DNA from 2 places in the Streptomyces sp. NBC_00252 genome. Region 1 is predicted to be linked to the other one. Evidence: riboswitches for the same ligand, from Rfam matches in the RefSeq annotation. Region 1 holds a riboswitch; the other holds the start of a gene.
What was found. A riboswitch is a leader RNA that binds a small molecule or an ion and turns the genes downstream of it on or off. The one in region 1 is predicted to bind cyclic di-AMP.
Positions count from the first base shown of each region.

Region 2: linked by a shared signal. The riboswitch ahead of OHT77_RS37985 (C40 family peptidase) and the one ahead of OHT77_RS07445 (LysM peptidoglycan-binding domain-containing M23 family metallopeptidase) in region 1 are both predicted to bind cyclic di-AMP.

Region 1 is NZ_CP108087.1:1,701,819-1,709,575, reverse strand. It holds gene OHT77_RS07450 (alpha-galactosidase) at 12-2,084, shown strand; cyclic di-AMP (ydaO/yuaA leader) riboswitch at 2,387-2,549, shown strand; gene OHT77_RS07445 (LysM peptidoglycan-binding domain-containing M23 family metallopeptidase) at 2,554-3,465, shown strand; gene OHT77_RS07440 (SGNH/GDSL hydrolase family protein) at 3,711-4,496, shown strand; gene OHT77_RS07435 (TetR/AcrR family transcriptional regulator) at 4,598-5,212, opposite strand; gene OHT77_RS07430 (Glu/Leu/Phe/Val dehydrogenase dimerization domain-containing protein) at 5,257-6,435, opposite strand; gene OHT77_RS07425 (MBL fold metallo-hydrolase) at 6,691-7,757, shown strand, end outside.
Region 2 is NZ_CP108087.1:8,560,539-8,568,295, reverse strand. It holds gene OHT77_RS37995 (ATP-dependent Clp protease proteolytic subunit) at 1-537, shown strand, start outside; gene OHT77_RS37990 (hypothetical protein) at 545-853, shown strand; cyclic di-AMP (ydaO/yuaA leader) riboswitch at 1,193-1,372, shown strand; gene OHT77_RS37985 (C40 family peptidase) at 1,376-1,849, shown strand; gene OHT77_RS37980 (ATP-binding protein) at 1,935-2,393, opposite strand; gene OHT77_RS37975 (helix-turn-helix domain-containing protein) at 2,606-3,475, shown strand; gene OHT77_RS37970 (DUF397 domain-containing protein) at 3,485-3,709, shown strand; gene OHT77_RS37965 (8-amino-7-oxononanoate synthase) at 3,751-4,878, opposite strand; gene bioB (biotin synthase BioB) at 5,026-6,240, shown strand; gene OHT77_RS37955 (adenosylmethionine--8-amino-7-oxononanoate transaminase) at 6,233-7,525, shown strand; gene bioD (dethiobiotin synthase) at 7,527-7,757, shown strand, end outside.

The DNA.
Region 1 (7,757 bases):
TGAGGGGCTTGATGTTGGAGATCGCCGAGAACGGCCGTACGTGGGTGCTGTCGGGCCCGACGAGCAGCTATGCCGTCCATCTCACCGAGCAGGACGAGCTGCTCCACCTGCACTGGGGCCCCGCGATCGCACTCGCCGACGCCGAGGAACTGGCGGCCCGGCCGCTGCCCGGCGCCTCCTCCTTCGAGTCGCGGCTCGACGGCCGCGAGGAGTACCCCGTCGAGGGTGGCCCCCGCTTCGCCCGCCCCGCCCTCTCCGTGCGCACGCCCGAGCGCCGCGGCACGGAATGGACCTTCGAGCGGTACGACACCGAGGGCGACGAGCTGCGGCTGCGCTTCCGGGACGGCGGCCTTGCGATCACGCTGCACTACCGGACGCGCGGTGACGTCGTAGAGCGCTGGACGACCCTCGGCAACGACGGGGCCGCGCCCCTGGAGCTGCTGCGTGCGGACTCCGCGACCTGGACGCTGCCCGAGCGCGAGGGCTGGCGGCTGTCCCAGCTGCACGGCCGGTGGGCCGCCGAGTCCCGGCTGGTGCGCTCCGACCTCACCTACGGTGAGAAGGTCATCGGCAGCCGCCGCGGCCACACCGGACACCAGCACCTCCCCTGGGTCGCCCTCGACACCGACGCGACCGAGGAGCGCGGCGAGGTGTACGGCTGCGCCCTCGGCTGGTCGGGGTCCTGGCGGCTCGCCGTGGCCCAACTCCCGGACGCGCGCGTGCAGATCACCGGCGGCGCCGGGTACGACGACTCCGGGCTGCTGCTCCTGGCGCCGGGGGAGTCCTTCACGACCCCGGTCTTCGCCGGCCTGTGGAGCGACACCGGCCACGGCGGCGCGAGCCGCACCTGGCACACGTACCAGCGGACGTACGTCATCCCGGACGCGGACCAGGACCGGCCGGTGCTCTACAACTCCTGGGAGGCCACCCAGTTCGACATCTCCGAGGACCAGCAGGAGGTGCTCGCGCGGCGGGCGGCGGCGGTCGGGGTCGAGCTGTTCGTGGTGGACGACGGCTGGTTCGGCGCCCGCACCAGCGACCGCGCCGGGCTCGGCGACTGGACGCCCAACCCGGACCGCTTCCCGGCAGGGCTCAAGCCCCTCGCCGACCGTGTGCACGCCCTGGGCATGCGGTTCGGCATCTGGGTCGAGCCCGAGATGGTCAACGCGGACAGCGACCTGTACCGCGCGCACCCCGACTGGGTGCAGTACCAGGAAGGACGGAAGCGGACGGAGTTCCGCAACCAGCTCGTCCTGAACCTCGCCCGCGAGGACGTCCAGGAGTACCTGTGGGAGCAGCTCGACGGGCTCCTCTCCAGCGCCCCGATCGACTACGTGAAGTGGGACTTCAACCGCTGCTTCACCGACGCGGGCTGGCCGGGCGAGGCCTACCCGCAGCGCCTCTGGGTGGATCATGTGCGCGCCCTGTACGGCCTGTTGGACCGGTTGCGGGAGGCCCACCCGGGCGTCGCCTTCGAGTCCTGCTCGGGCGGCGGCGGCCGGATCGACCTCGGCATCATGAGCCGCACGGACCAGGTGTGGACCTCGGACAACACCGACCCGCTGGACCGGCTCGCCATCCAGTACGGCTTCAGCCAGATCCACCCCGCGCGCGTGATGGCCGCCTGGGTCACCGACAGCCCCAACACCCAGCTCAACGGCCGGGTCAGCAGCCTGCGCTTCCGGTTCGTGAGCGCCATGGCCGGTGTGCTCGGCGTGGGCGGCGACCTCTCGGAGTGGACCGAGGAGGAGCTCGCCGAGGCCCGCCGCTGGGTGGACCTCTACAAGGAGATCCGGCCCCTCGTGCAGCACGGCGACCTGTACCGCCTGCGCCCGCCGACCGGTGGACTCAGCGCCGTGCAGTACGTCCGCGGCGACGAGACCGTCGTCCTCGCCCTCCTCCAGGCGCAGCACTACGGCGAGCCCCTCCCGGCGCTCAGGCTGCGCGGACTCGACCCGACAGTGTCGTACGAATGCCTCGAAACGGGCGAAGTGCACCGAGGGGCCGTGCTGTTGCACCACGGACTGCCGACCGGGCTGCGCGGTGACCTGGATGCGATGGTTCTCCGGCTGCGTCGCATCTGATCCTTCTGTCCCAATTGCAGCCTTCGTCCAACTCGCTCTGGAATAAAGGAACCTGAGAGTCGCGTACGTGAGCAGCGTCATATTCGTGACCGTGCGTCGTTCGTCATGTTCACGTAATTGACGTGCTTTTACAGGGGAATTGAAGGGCAGGGTCCTGGGGGAATTCACGGAGGGTGACTGTGAATTCCCACAAGGGATCACAAGAAACGCAAATCCGTGGAACCTCCTGCTTGTCCCTTTGCGTCTTCCTCGCTTACGTTCGCCACCAATCCGGACGGACGCCCAGTCCTGCCGCCGACCGGACTTCGCATCCACTCACCCGTATGCGGCAGGAGCGGGGGACCCACAGGTACGACGCCTGTTCCGGTCTCCGGAACGGGCTTGGGGTCAAGACGCGCCCAGTGCGCGGCCGGGCATCTCCAGCCCGAACCCGACAGCTCACCTCGCAGGCGCCGGAGAGGAATTCGTCATGCCCGCGAAGGGTAAACACCGCCGCCCGAAGCCCCAGCGCTTCACCCGCTCGATAGCCGTCGCCGGAACCGGCGGCGCGGCACTCGCCCTTCCGCTCATGGGAGCCACCGGCGCCCATGCCGCGACCACGACTTCCGCTCCGGAAAAGGCGGTTCAGTCCGTTCCGGTGGTCGAGAAGACGGCGACCGAGAAGTCCACCGCCGCCAAGTCGGCGCGCGTCACCACGTATTCGGTGAAGTCGGACGACTATCTCTCGAAGATCGCCGAGGAGCAGGACGTCACCGGCGGCTGGAAGAAGATCTATCAGGACAACCGCGAGGCCATCGGCGGCAACCCGTCGCTGATCCACCCGGGCCTGAAGCTCTCCCTCGGTGAGAAGGCCACGACGAGGGGGACGGACACGACCAAGTCGTCGACGTCGTCCGGCACTTCGTCCTCGTTCTCCTCTTCTTCCAAGAAGTCGTCGGCCACGCAGAGCGCCGACACCACCAGCACCTCCACCGGCTACGGCCTTCCCGTGACCGGCGGCACCATCGGCACCGGCTACCGCGTCGCCGGCAGCATGTGGTCCAGCGGCTACCACACGGGCGTCGACTTCGTCGTCCCGACCGGCACCACCATCAAGGCGGTCGCCGCGGGCACGGTCGTCTCGGCGGCCTACGACGGCGCCTACGGCAACGAGGTCGTCATCCGGCACGCGGACGGCGAGTACTCGCAGTACGCCCACATGTCGCAGCTCTCCGTCTCGGCCGGCCAGACCGTCACCGAGGGCCAGCAGCTCGGCCTCTCCGGCGCGACCGGCAATGTGACCGGCCCGCACCTGCACTTCGAGATCCGGACCACGCCGTACTACGGCTCGGACGTCGACCCGGTCGCCTATCTCCGCTCGCACGGGGTCACCGTCGGCTGACCCCAGGCCCCGACGCCACCCCCCCCACAGCACCGAAGGCCGGACCCCGATCCCCGGGTCCGGCCTTCGGCGTATGGCAGTTTCGCCGTCAACGTACCTGGTCAGAGAGTTATTCCGACTTTGGACAACCCTTTACAAGTGGCTTATCTCACCGTCCGTCAACCCCTTATTACGATCGCGTAGGTCACAGGCGAGGGTGAATTATGGTTGCCGTGGCTAACGATTCGAAGAGTGACAGCAGATCAGTGATCGGGTCGTACGTGGCGCTGGGGGACAGCTTCACCGAAGGCGTCGGCGACCCTGGGCCCGACGGCGCGATGGTCGGCTGGGCCGACCGGTTCGCGGTACTGCTCGCGGATCGCCGGCCCGAAGGCGACTTCGCGTACGCCAACCTCGCCGTGCGCGGAAAGCTGCTCGACCAGATCGTGGCCGACCAGCTCACCCGGGCCAAGGAGCTCGGCCCCGACCTGGTCTCCTTCAGCGCGGGCGGCAACGACATCATCCGCCCCGGCACCGACCCCGACGAGGTCGCCGAGCGTTTCGAGCGCGCGGTGGCCGACCTCACCGGCGCCGTCGGCACCGTCATGGTGACGACCGGCTTCGACACCCGCGGCGTGCCCGTGCTCAAGCACCTGCGCGGCAAGATCGCCACCTACAACGGACATGTGCGGGCCATCGCCGACCGCTACGGCTGCCCGGTGCTCGACCTCTGGTCCCTGAAGACCATCCAGGACCGGCGGGCCTGGGACGGCGACCGGCTGCACCTCTCTCCCGAGGGGCACACGCGCGTGGCGCTCCGCGCCGGACAGGTCCTCGGCGTCGAGGTCCCGGCCGACCCGGAGCAGCCCTGGCCCCCGCTGCCGCCGCGCGGCCCGCTCGACATCCGGCGCGACGATGTCCACTGGGCGCGCGAGTACCTGGTGCCGTGGATCGGACGCCGGCTGCGCGGCGAGTCCTCCGGCGACCACGTGGAGGCGAAGGGCGCACTGTCACCCGACGCCATCAAGATGCGGATCGGGGCGGTGGCCTGAGGAGGGGCGAGGGGATACGGCGGTCGCTCCTGGTGCGCTGCGTGCCACGGGCGCCGTCGTCACGGTCCGCGAAGTGAACCGAGTCGCTACGGAGAGGCCGATCAGGGCGTCGTCAACGCGGCCCGGTCGAGCCCCAGTTCACGGGCGAGCGCCTCGTCGACCCACTCCAGGGCGCGCGCCCGGGACACCGTTCCCGCGTACGCCGTCATCTGTACGGCGAGGCCGTCGAGGAGGGCCGTGAGGCGCAGGGCCGCGCCGCCCGGGTCCGGGCAGTGGAACTCGCCCGCGGTCACCCCCTCGGCGACGACCTCCGCGAGGGCCTGCTTCCACTGCCGGTCGAGATCGCGCGTGACGTCCAGGAGAGCGGGTTCGCGCAGCGCCGCCGCCCAGCCCTCTATCCACAGCCGCCAGCCCTTGGCCGGCCCGGTCGGCGCGTACCAGCGCACCGCGGCCCGCAGCCGGCGCAGCGCGGTCGTACGGCGGCCGAGCAGCTTGCGCAGATGCGCGAGGTCGTCCTCGGCGGCGAAGGCGAACGCGGCGGCGACCAGTTTCTCCTTGGTCGAGAAGTGATAGAGCACCAGCGCGTTGCTCACCCCGAGCGCCGAGGCCACGTCGGCGATCCTGACCGCCGCCACGCCCCGCGCCTCGATCTGCTCCACGGCGGCGCGCAGCAACTCCGCCCGCCGCTCCGCCACGCTCAACCGCACTCTCGCCACGCCGTCACCCTAATCCGTTGCCCATAGGGGTGTTGCCCCGTACGTCACCGGTACCAGCCGAACCGTTCCGCGATGACCGGCAGCCGGTCCGCGACGATCGCGTGCGCGGCGGCGCGCGGAGTGGTGCCGTCGGTCTCCGCGCGGGCCAGCATCAGGTCGATCAGGGCACGCATCGACCGCCTGGTGTGGGCGAACGCCTCGCCCGCGTCCGCGCCGATGTCGCCGAACAGGGTCCACCACCACCAGGCGTTCGTCCCGGAGTTCACGACCACGTCCGGCAGAACGACGACCCCGCGCGCGGAGAGCAGTTCCTCCGCCTCCGGGAGGACCGGCATGTTCGCGGCCTCGACGATCCAACGGGCCGTGATTCCTTGCTGGTTGGTGGTGTCGATCGCGTACGACACCGCCGCCGGGACCAGCACCTCCGCCTCGACCGACAGCCAGTCCTCACCGGGCAGTTCGAGGTCGCCCGGGCGCAGCACGGAACGGTCCACGGTGCCGTACGCGTCCCGGGCCGAGAGCAGCGCGTCGATGTCCAGGCCGCCCGGGTTCACGATCGTGCCCTTGATGTCGGCGACGGCGACGAGCGTCAGCCCCGCGCGCGTGAGGAACCGCGCCGTGGCCCCGCCCATCGTGCCCAGGCCCTGCACGGCGACCCGTGTCCCCGTGTACGGCACGCCCGCCCGGTCCAGCGCCGCGAGCACCGACTCGGCGACCCCGCAGCCCCCGACCAGCTCGTCCAGACCGATGCCGTCCACCTCGACCGCGAAGGCGTCCGCGAGCCGCCGCCGTGCCTCCGTCTCGTCGTCGAGCAGCGGATACACGGCCTGGATCGACGACACGAGCCCCGCCTCCGCGGCGGCCCGCTCGACCAGGTCCTGGGTGAGCCCGAGATCCTCACCCGTCGTCCAGAAGCTCTCGATGTACGGCCGCATGGCACGCAGATAGCGGACGAGGATGCCGTACGACTCCGGGTCCTGCGGGTCGCAGTCGATGCCGCCCTTGGCGCCGCCCAACGGGACGTAGCGGCCCTCCGGGTCGTAGTGCAGCGCCTCTTTCATGGTCATGCCCCGGGCGAGTCCGGTCACCTCGGCGAGGGTGCAGCCCGGCCGCATCCGCAGGCCGCCGCTGGACACCCCGCGCACCAGCCGGTCGACGACCAGGAAGCCCTGGCGGCCGGTGACGTGGTCGGTCCAGGTGAGCGACATCAAGGGGGCGGTCATACGGGCTCCTCGGGGCACCGGCCGGCAGGACGCGTACCGAAGCGGTCGACCGGACAGCGGGTACTGAACGGCGAGTCAGTATCGGAAGCGGCGTCGGGTCCTGTCAACGCGGGACCGGGTCCCGGCCCGGCGCGTCGTCCCCGGCATGGAACTTTGGGCTTTCTTTGGAAAGCGGGCTCCGAGATGCCGATGCGACGGCGTTGTCACAGGGGTCGACCATAATGGAAAGCCTGACCGACTCCACCTGGAGGAACCGTGACCGGAATCCGTACCCTCAGCTCCGGGCTCCGCGCGCTGCAGCCCGAGGCCTTCGGCGCGGACCCGAGCGGCGAGCGCCTGGCGCGCATCCGTAGATCCCCGCATTTCAAGGACGGGGTCTTCCAGAACCCCGGCGGCAATACGAGCGTCCGCCCGTCCGGCGGCGCGATGCGCGGGATGGGCAAGTCCTACCTCGACAAGCAGGAGCGTGCCCGCCGCGCCCCCACCGGCACCCTGCCCGTGCACGCCACCACCCTCGCCGACCTGGCCAGGCCCGCCGCGACCGGCCTGCGGCTGACCTGGATGGGCCACTCCAGCGTGCTCGCGGAGATCGACGGCCACCGAGTCCTCTTCGACCCGGTCTGGGGCGACCGCTGCTCCCCGTTCCCGTTCGCGGGACCCAAGCGGCTGCACCCGGTGCCCCTGCCGCTGGCCGCGCTCGGCCCGGTCGACGTCGTCGTCATCTCGCACGACCACTACGACCACCTGGACATGCCCACGATCAAGGCGCTGGCCGACACGGACACCCTGTTCGCCGTTCCGCTGGGCGTCGGCGCGCACCTGGAGCACTGGGGCGTGTCCCCCGACCGGCTGCGCGAGCTGGACTGGCACGAGGAGACCAAGGTCGGCGGCCTCACCCTGACCGCGACCCCGGCCCGCCACTTCTGCGGGCGCGGCCTGCGCAACACCCAGCACACCCTCTGGGCCTCCTGGGTGGTCGCCGGTGACGAGCACCGGATCTACCACAGCGGTGACACCGGCTACTTCGACGGCTTCAAGGAGATCGGCGCCGCGCACGGCCCGTTCGACGCCACGATGATCCAGATCGGCGCGTACAGCGAGTTCTGGCCCGACATCCACATGACCCCGGAGGAGGGCCTGCGCGCCCACCTCGACCTCCAGGGCGGGCAGCCGCACGGCGTGCTGCTGCCGATCCACTGGGGCACGTTCAACCTGGCGCTGCACCCGTGGGCCGAGCCCGGCGAGTGGACCGCGGACGCGGGGGAGTCGGCGGGCCAGGCCGTGGCCACACCGAGGCCCGGCGAGCCGTTCGAGCCGGGCGG
Region 2 (7,757 bases), 6.9 Mb from region 1:
CGGATCGTCTTCCTCGGGACACCGATCGACGACATCTCGGCGAACGACGTGATGGCCCAGTTCATGCGCCTCGAGTACCAGGCGCCCGACCGGGACATCTCGCTGTACATCAACTCGCCCGGCGGATCGTTCACCGCGATGTCCGCGATCTACGACACCTTGCGGTTCGTCAGCTGTGACGTGGAGACGGTCTGCCTGGGGCAGGCCGGCTCGTCCGCTGCGGTGCTGCTGGCGGCGGGCACGCCGGGCAAGCGGTCGGCGCTGGCGGGTGCGCGAGTGGTGATCCACCAGCCCTCGCTGCCGGAGCCGATCCAGGGTCAGGCGAGTGATCTCGCCATCCAGGCCGAGGAGTTGGCGCGCACCCGGTCCCAACTCGAGTCCCTGCTCGCCCTGCACACGGGCCGGACGGTGGAGCAGGTGAGCGCGGACATCGAGCGCGACCGCATCCTGGATGCCCAACAGGCCCTGGAATACGGGCTGGTGGACCGGATCGTGACGACCCGCAAGACCTCGCTCGCCGAGCCGGGCGGGGAGTGAGCCGACGATGCTGCCGCCGGAACTGCCGCCGTTGCCCGCACTGACGCGCGCCGAGGGCGAGTTGATCGACCGTTATCTGGATGTGGCCGACCTGCTGGGCCGTATCAACCCGGCGCACGACGGTGACACGTACCGTGGTCTGAGGGCCGCTCAGGCGCTCGTGGCGAAGGCCGCCGAGCTGCGGGACGCGCTGGCGCTGATGCACCAGCGGGGCGAGACCGAGCTGCACGCCCCCACCCTGGCGCGTGCGCTGCGCGTGCTGGACGGGGAGCGCCGCACGGCGCGGGTCACCATCCCCGCGCCCTCCGACAGTTGAGGGACCGGGAGCCGTCCCGGGCGGAGGCGAAACGAGCCGAACGGCGTACCCCCGATCGGCGTAGTCGTTCCTCCGTCCGCGAGGCGTCCCGGGTTGCGCAACACGCGTAGTCCGGAGGGCTCCTGAGGTGTTCCGGTGCTGGTCCGAGGGGTGCACCCGCGTCGACACCCGCTCGAACACGGGGGTGTCCACCCGAACGGGTGAGTGGTGAGTAACCCCACAAATCCCCGGTTCCGTTGGGATTTTCGGACATGCATAGGTGAAGATCCCTGTCTGACGACAAGACCCCGCCGCAGCGGCGGGGCGATCCGGGCGGACGCCGAGTCCTGCCGCCACCCGGATGACAGGTCGACAGGATTGCATCGGCAGGAGTGGAGGACCCAAGCACGACGGGTCGCCGGGACGGTCACGCCATGACCGGGTCGAGCAGCCCTTGGGGTGAAGCCGCGTCAGCGGCCGGGCAACTTCGCCAGCCCGAATCCGACAGGTCATCCTTCACAGGCGGCTGACGAAGGGTTGCGCATGACTGCGCTCAATCGTGTCCCGTCGCTGATGGTCAGGGCCGGTACGGCCTCGGCCTTCGCCATCGCCGCCGTGGGCGGCTCCGTCGTGATACCGGGCGTCGCATCCGACGCCGCGGCCGCGACACCCGCGACGAAGGCACTCCAGGTCGCGGCGTCCAAGAAGGGCGCTCCGTACAGGTACGGGGCCACCGGACCGGGCCGCTTCGACTGCTCCGGGCTCACGTTGTACTCGTACAAGAAGGCGGGCAAGAAGCTGCCTCGTACGGCTGCCCAGCAGTACAACAAGACCCACCACATCTCGGCCAAGAGCCGCAAGGCCGGGGATCTCGTGTTCTTCCACTCGGGCTCCAGCGTCTACCACGTCGGCATCTACGCCGGGAAGGGAAAGATCTGGCACGCCCCGAAGACCGGGGACGTGGTGCGGCTGCAGAAGATCTGGACCAAGAGCGTCTGGTACGGCCGGGTCAGCTGACCCGCGCTGAATCTCCCGAGGGGGTGGCGGCCACCTGACGGGCCGCCACCCCCTCGGGTGTCCGGAGGCCCTTCAGGAAGCCGTTCTACGGCTCCTGCTGGCCCGCGGCGGTCACCGGCCGGGCCGGGACGGTCCAGGGCACCTCGACGGAGACGGTCTTGCCGCCCTCGCGGGTGGGCCGGACCCTGAGTTTGCCGCCGCACTCCGCGGTCAGCCAGCGGATGATCACCATGCCCCGGCCGTTGTCCTGCTGGACGGCGGCCGGCAGGCGTTTGGGGAAGCGGGGGTGGCTGTCGGTGACCCCGATGCGCAGGTGTTCGTCACGCTCCAGCTCGATGTCCACCGTGAAGGTGGGTGACTGGCCGAAGGTGTGCTGTACGGCGTTGGTGGCGAGTTCCGACACGATGAGACGGATGGTGTCGGCGGCCTCCGTGTCCGCCGGGAGGCCCCATTCGACCAGGGTTCCGACGACATAGGTGCGGGCGGCGGACACCGAGGCCGGATCGCTCGGCAGAGTGACGGATGCTTCCAGATGGTCTGCCATGGCGCGGTCGTCCCTTTCCCGCGGGACCGGTGTCCGTCACGGCGCGGATGGTTCGAGTACGGTCCCGGACTGGTGCTTCTTCGCCAGACTGCCATTAGCTCGGCGGTAACGGTGCCGATCCACCAAGATATGCATATATCTGTCGCTCGAAGCGGTGAACTCTGCGACCTCAGACCGTATTTGGGCGGCTCGGAAGGAGTAAGGAGAAACCCATGCAGTACGGTCCCGCGGTGCGCCGCCGGAAACTGGGCGCCGAACTCCGCGCGTTGCGTGCGGAGGCGGGGCTCACCAGCGGAGAGGCGGCCCGGCTCGTGGGCTGGCACCAGTCGAAGGTGAGCCGGATCGAGACCGGGGCGAGTGGCGTGAAACCACCTGACGTCCGGTTACTTCTGGACGCCTATCAGGTCGGTGACCCACAACTTCGGGACATGCTCCTGGTGCTCGCGGGCTCCGACGACGTCGGCGGCCGGCACCACTGGTGGCACGCCTATCGCGGTGTACTCCCGCCCGCCTACCGGGACTTCATCAGTCTGGAGTCACAGGCCAGCACGCTCCGCACCCTGGAGACCTCGGTGGTCCCCGGTCTGCTGCAGACGCCGGAGTACGCACGGGCGGTGACCCGGGCGGCCGTGGGAGGCCCCGACAACGACGGGCCCGAGCGGCTCGACGCGCTGGTGCAGGTGCGGATGGCCAGGCAGGACGTGCTGCGCGCCGATCCGCCGCTGGCGCTGAGCGTGGTCCTCGACGAGGCGGTGCTGCGCCGCGAGGTGGGCGGTCCCGGTGTGATGGCCCGTCAGCTGGACCGGCTGGTGGAGGCGGCACGGCTGCCCCAAGTCCGGCTCCAGGTACTGCCGTTCGCCGCTGGGGCGCACATCGGCATCACCGGGCCTTTCGTTATTTTCTCCTTTCCGAGCACTTCTGATCTGGACGTGGTTGTTCTCGACCACTTGACGAGTAGCCTCTACCTCGAACGGAAAGAAGACCTAGAGGCCTACAGCGAGGCCTTCAGCACCCTTCAGTTCCACGCCCTTTCGCCCGAGGATTCGTCGGATTACATCGCCGGGATAGGTGACGGCGCGTAAGGAGGCACCATGTCTGCACTGCCTCGGAACGTACCTTCCAGTTCTGAACTGTCCGGTGTGCGGTGGCTGCGCAGCAGCTACAGCACGGGAGCGAACAACTGCGTCGAGGCGGCTCGTCCGCGCTCAGGCCCCCGCGCGGGGCTGCTCGCCGTACGCGACTCGAAGGACCCGCAAGGACCCGCCCTGCTGTTCTCCCCCGAGAGCTGGACGGGGTTCCTCACCGCGTTCCACTGATCTGTCCGCCCGTCAGCGACGCACGGCCGTGTCACGCCGACTCATGGTCGCGTCTCGCCGATCACACGTACAGCGCGTTCGATCTCGGCCCCGGAGAGGTCCGCTCGGGCGGTCAGCCTGAGCCGTGAGATGCCGTCGGGCACGGAAGGAGGACGGAAGCAGCCCACGGCCAGCCCTGCCGTACGGCAGTCGGCCGCCCACTGCACGGCCGCCTCCGGGGACGGCGCACGCACCGAGACCACGGCGGCGTCCGGACGTACCGCTTCCAGACCCGCCGCGGTCAGCCGCGTGTGCAGATCACCCGCCACGGCGCGCGCCCGGGCAGCCCGCTCGGGCTCGCGCCGCAGCAGGGTGAGCGCCGCGAGTGCCGCACCGGCCGCGGCGGGCGCGAGCCCTGTGTCGAAGATGAACGTCCGCGCCGCGTTGACCAGATGGTCGATGACCCGCGCCGGCCCGAGCACGGCACCGCCCTGGCTCCCCAGCGACTTGGACAGCGTGACCGTCACGACCACGTCCTCGTCGCCCGCGAGCCCCGCCGCGTACGGCGCCCCGCGCCCGCCGTCGCCCAGTACCCCGAGCCCGTGCGCGTCGTCGAGCAGCAGCCCCGCGCCGAACTCCCGGCACACCTCGGCGAACGCGCCCACCGGTGCCGCGTCGCCGTCCACGGAGAACACCGAGTCGGACACGACGACGGCCTGCCCGTCGTGCGTCCGCAGCGCCTTGCACACCCCGTCCGGATCGGCGTGGCCTACGACCTGGGTGGCGCCCCGCGCCAGCCGGCAGCCGTCGATGAGGGAGGCGTGGTTGCCCGCGTCGGAGACGATCAGCGAGCCGTGCGGCGCGAGCGTGGTGACCGCGGCGAGGTTGGCCGCGTAGCCGGAGGAGAAGACGAGGGCTGCCTCGAAGCCGGTGAACTCGGCCAGTTCTCGCTCCAGTTGAGCATGCAGTTCGGTCGTCCCGGTGACGAGCCGCGACCCGGTCGACCCGCCTCCCCAGGTCCGCGCCGCGTCGGCGGCCCCCTCGACGACCTCGGGGTGATGGGCCAGGCCCAGGTAGTCGTTGCTCGCGAGATCGAGGAGCGGTGAGTCGGCGGGACGGGGCCGCAGGGTCCGTACGAGCCCGGCGCGGCGGCGCTGCTCCGCCTGCTCGTCGATCCAGCCGAACGCCATGGTTCCTCCGGGGCTTTTGTAGGCAGTGCACAGACACTAATCGGACGACCGGCCGCCCATGGTGTGGTGATACCCACACCCCCAGCTCCATGTCTTGTGCATTCTCTCCTTGGCCGCGGGCGGTCCCGTAGGACAGGATCGGGCCTCATGGACCTGCTGAACACGCTCGTGGACAAGGGGCTTCGGCGCGAGCTGCCGACCCGCGCGGAAGCTCTCGCCGTCCTCTCCACCTCGGACGACGACCTGCTGGATGTCGTGGCCGCGGCCGGAAAGGTGCGCCGGCACTGGTTCGGCCGACGGGTGAAGCTCAACTATCTCGTCAACCTCAAGTCCGGCCTGTGCCCCGAGGACTGCTCGTACTGCTCGCAGCGGCTCGGCTCGAAGGCCGACATCCTGAAGTACACCTGGCTGAAACCCGACGACGCCTCGAAGGCGGCGGCGGCCGGTGTGGCGGGTGGCGCCAAGCGGGTCTGCCTGGTGGCCTCCGGCCGGGGTCCGACCGACCGGGACGTGGACCGGGTCGCGGGCACCATCAAGGCGATCAAGGACCAGAACGAGGGCGTCGAGGTGTGCGCCTGTCTCGGTCTGCTCTCCGACGGCCAGGCCGACCGGCTGCGCGAGGCCGGCGCGGACGCCTACAACCACAACCTCAACACGTCCGAGTCGACGTACGGGGACATCACCACCACCCACACGTACGCCGACCGCGTCGACACCGTGCAGAAGGCGCACGCGGCGGGCCTGTCCGCCTGCTCCGGCCTCATCGCCGGCATGGGCGAGACGGACGAGGACCTGGTCGACGTCGTCTTCTCCCTCCGCGACCTGGACCCCGACTCGGTGCCGGTGAACTTCCTGATCCCGATGGAGGGCACCCCGCTCGAGGCCGACTGGCACCTCACCCCGCAGCGCTGTCTGCGCATCCTCGCGATGGTCCGCTTCGTCTGCCCGGACGTCGAGGTCCGCATCGCGGGCGGCCGTGAGGTCCACCTGCGCACGATGCAGCCCCTCGCCCTGAACCTCGCCAACTCGATCTTCCTCGGCGACTACCTCACCAGCGAGGGCCAGGCCGGCCACGCCGACCTGGAGATGATCGCGGACGCGGGCTTCGAGGTGGAGGGCGCGGGCGAGGTGACCCTGCCGCAGCACCGGGCGACGGCGGGCGGCTGCGGGTCTCACGAGGGCGCCGGCTGCGGATCGCACGAAGGTGCCGGCTGCGGCGGGCACGAGGGCGCCGGAGTCTGCGGTTCCGCTCCCGCTGCCGCTGCTGCGGCCGCCCCCGCGCCGCAGGTCGACGAGCTGCGCCGCGACCTGGTCTCCGTACGCCGTCGAGGTGCCGGAACGGACATCGCGCCCAATGCCTGACCCGATCGGCCGTCTGCCCGTCCCGGAGCTGCTGGAGCTGGACCGGCGGCACGTCTGGCATCCCTACGGTCCGATGCCGGGCCGGCAGGAACCGCTCGTCGTGGAGTCGGCGAGCGGGGTGCGGCTCCGACTGGCGGGCGGCGGGGGCGAGTTGGTCGACGGGATGTCGTCCTGGTGGTCGGCGATCCACGGCTACAACCACCCCGTGCTCAACGAAGCCGCGCGCGAGCAGCTCGGCCGGATGAGTCATGTGATGTTCGGCGGGCTCACCCACGAGCCCGCCGTACGGCTGGCGAAGCTCCTTGTCGACATGTCTCCGGACGGCCTGGAGCACGTCTTCCTCGCCGACTCGGGTTCCGTGTCGGTCGAGGTCGCGGTGAAGATGTGCCTGCAGTACTGGCGCTCGCTCGGCCGCCCGGCCAAGCAGCGCCTGCTGACCTGGCGCGGCGGCTACCACGGCGACACCTGGCAGCCGATGTCGGTGTGCGACCCCGAGGGCGGGATGCACGAGCTGTGGTCGGGGGTGCTCCCGAGCCAGGTGTTCGCGGACGCGCCACCGGCCGAGTACGAGGAGTCGTACGCCGACCATGTGCGCGAGCTGATCGGGCGGCACGCGCACGAACTGGCCGCCGTGATCGTGGAGCCGGTGGTGCAGGGCGCGGGCGGGATGCGGTTCCACTCCCCCGCGTATCTGCGGGTGCTGCGCGAGGCGTGCGACGCGCATGACGTGCTGCTGGTGTTCGACGAGATCGCGACGGGTTTCGGCCGCACGGGCGCGCTGTTCGCGGCGGAGCACGCGGCGGTGACGCCGGACGTGATGTGCGTGGGCAAGGCGCTGACCGGCGGCTACATGACGATGGCGGCGACGCTGTGCACGTCACGCGTGGCCGAGGGCATCTCGCGGGGCGACGTACCGGTCCTGGCCCACGGCCCGACCTTCATGGGCAATCCGCTCGCGGCGGCCGTGGCCTGCGCCTCGCTCGAACTCCTCCTGAACCAGGACTGGTTGGCGGAGGTCAAGCGCATCGAGTCGGGCCTGCGAGAGGGGCTCGAACCGGCGCGGGAGATCCCCGGCGTCCAGGACGTCCGCGTCCTCGGCGCCATCGGCGTGGTCCAGCTCGACCACGCCGTCGACATGGAGGCCGCGACGGACGCGGCCGTCCGCGAGGGCGTGTGGCTGCGGCCGTTCCGCGACCTCGTCTACACGATGCCGCCGTACGTCACGGGCGACGCCGACCTCGCGCGGATCACCCGCGCGGTGTGCGCGGCGGCACGGGAGGGATGACATGCCGGTACTGGTGATCACAGGGACGGGCACGGAGGTCGGCAAGACGATCACCACGGCCGCGGTCGCCGCGGCGGCGCTCGCGTCCGGCCGCACGGTGGCCGTCCTGAAGGCCGCCCAGACGGGTGTACGGCCGGACGAGCGCGGGGACGCCGACGAGGTCGCGCGGCTCGCGGGCGTGGCGACGGCGGCCGAACTCGCCCGGTATCCCGAGCCGTTGGCCCCCGGCACG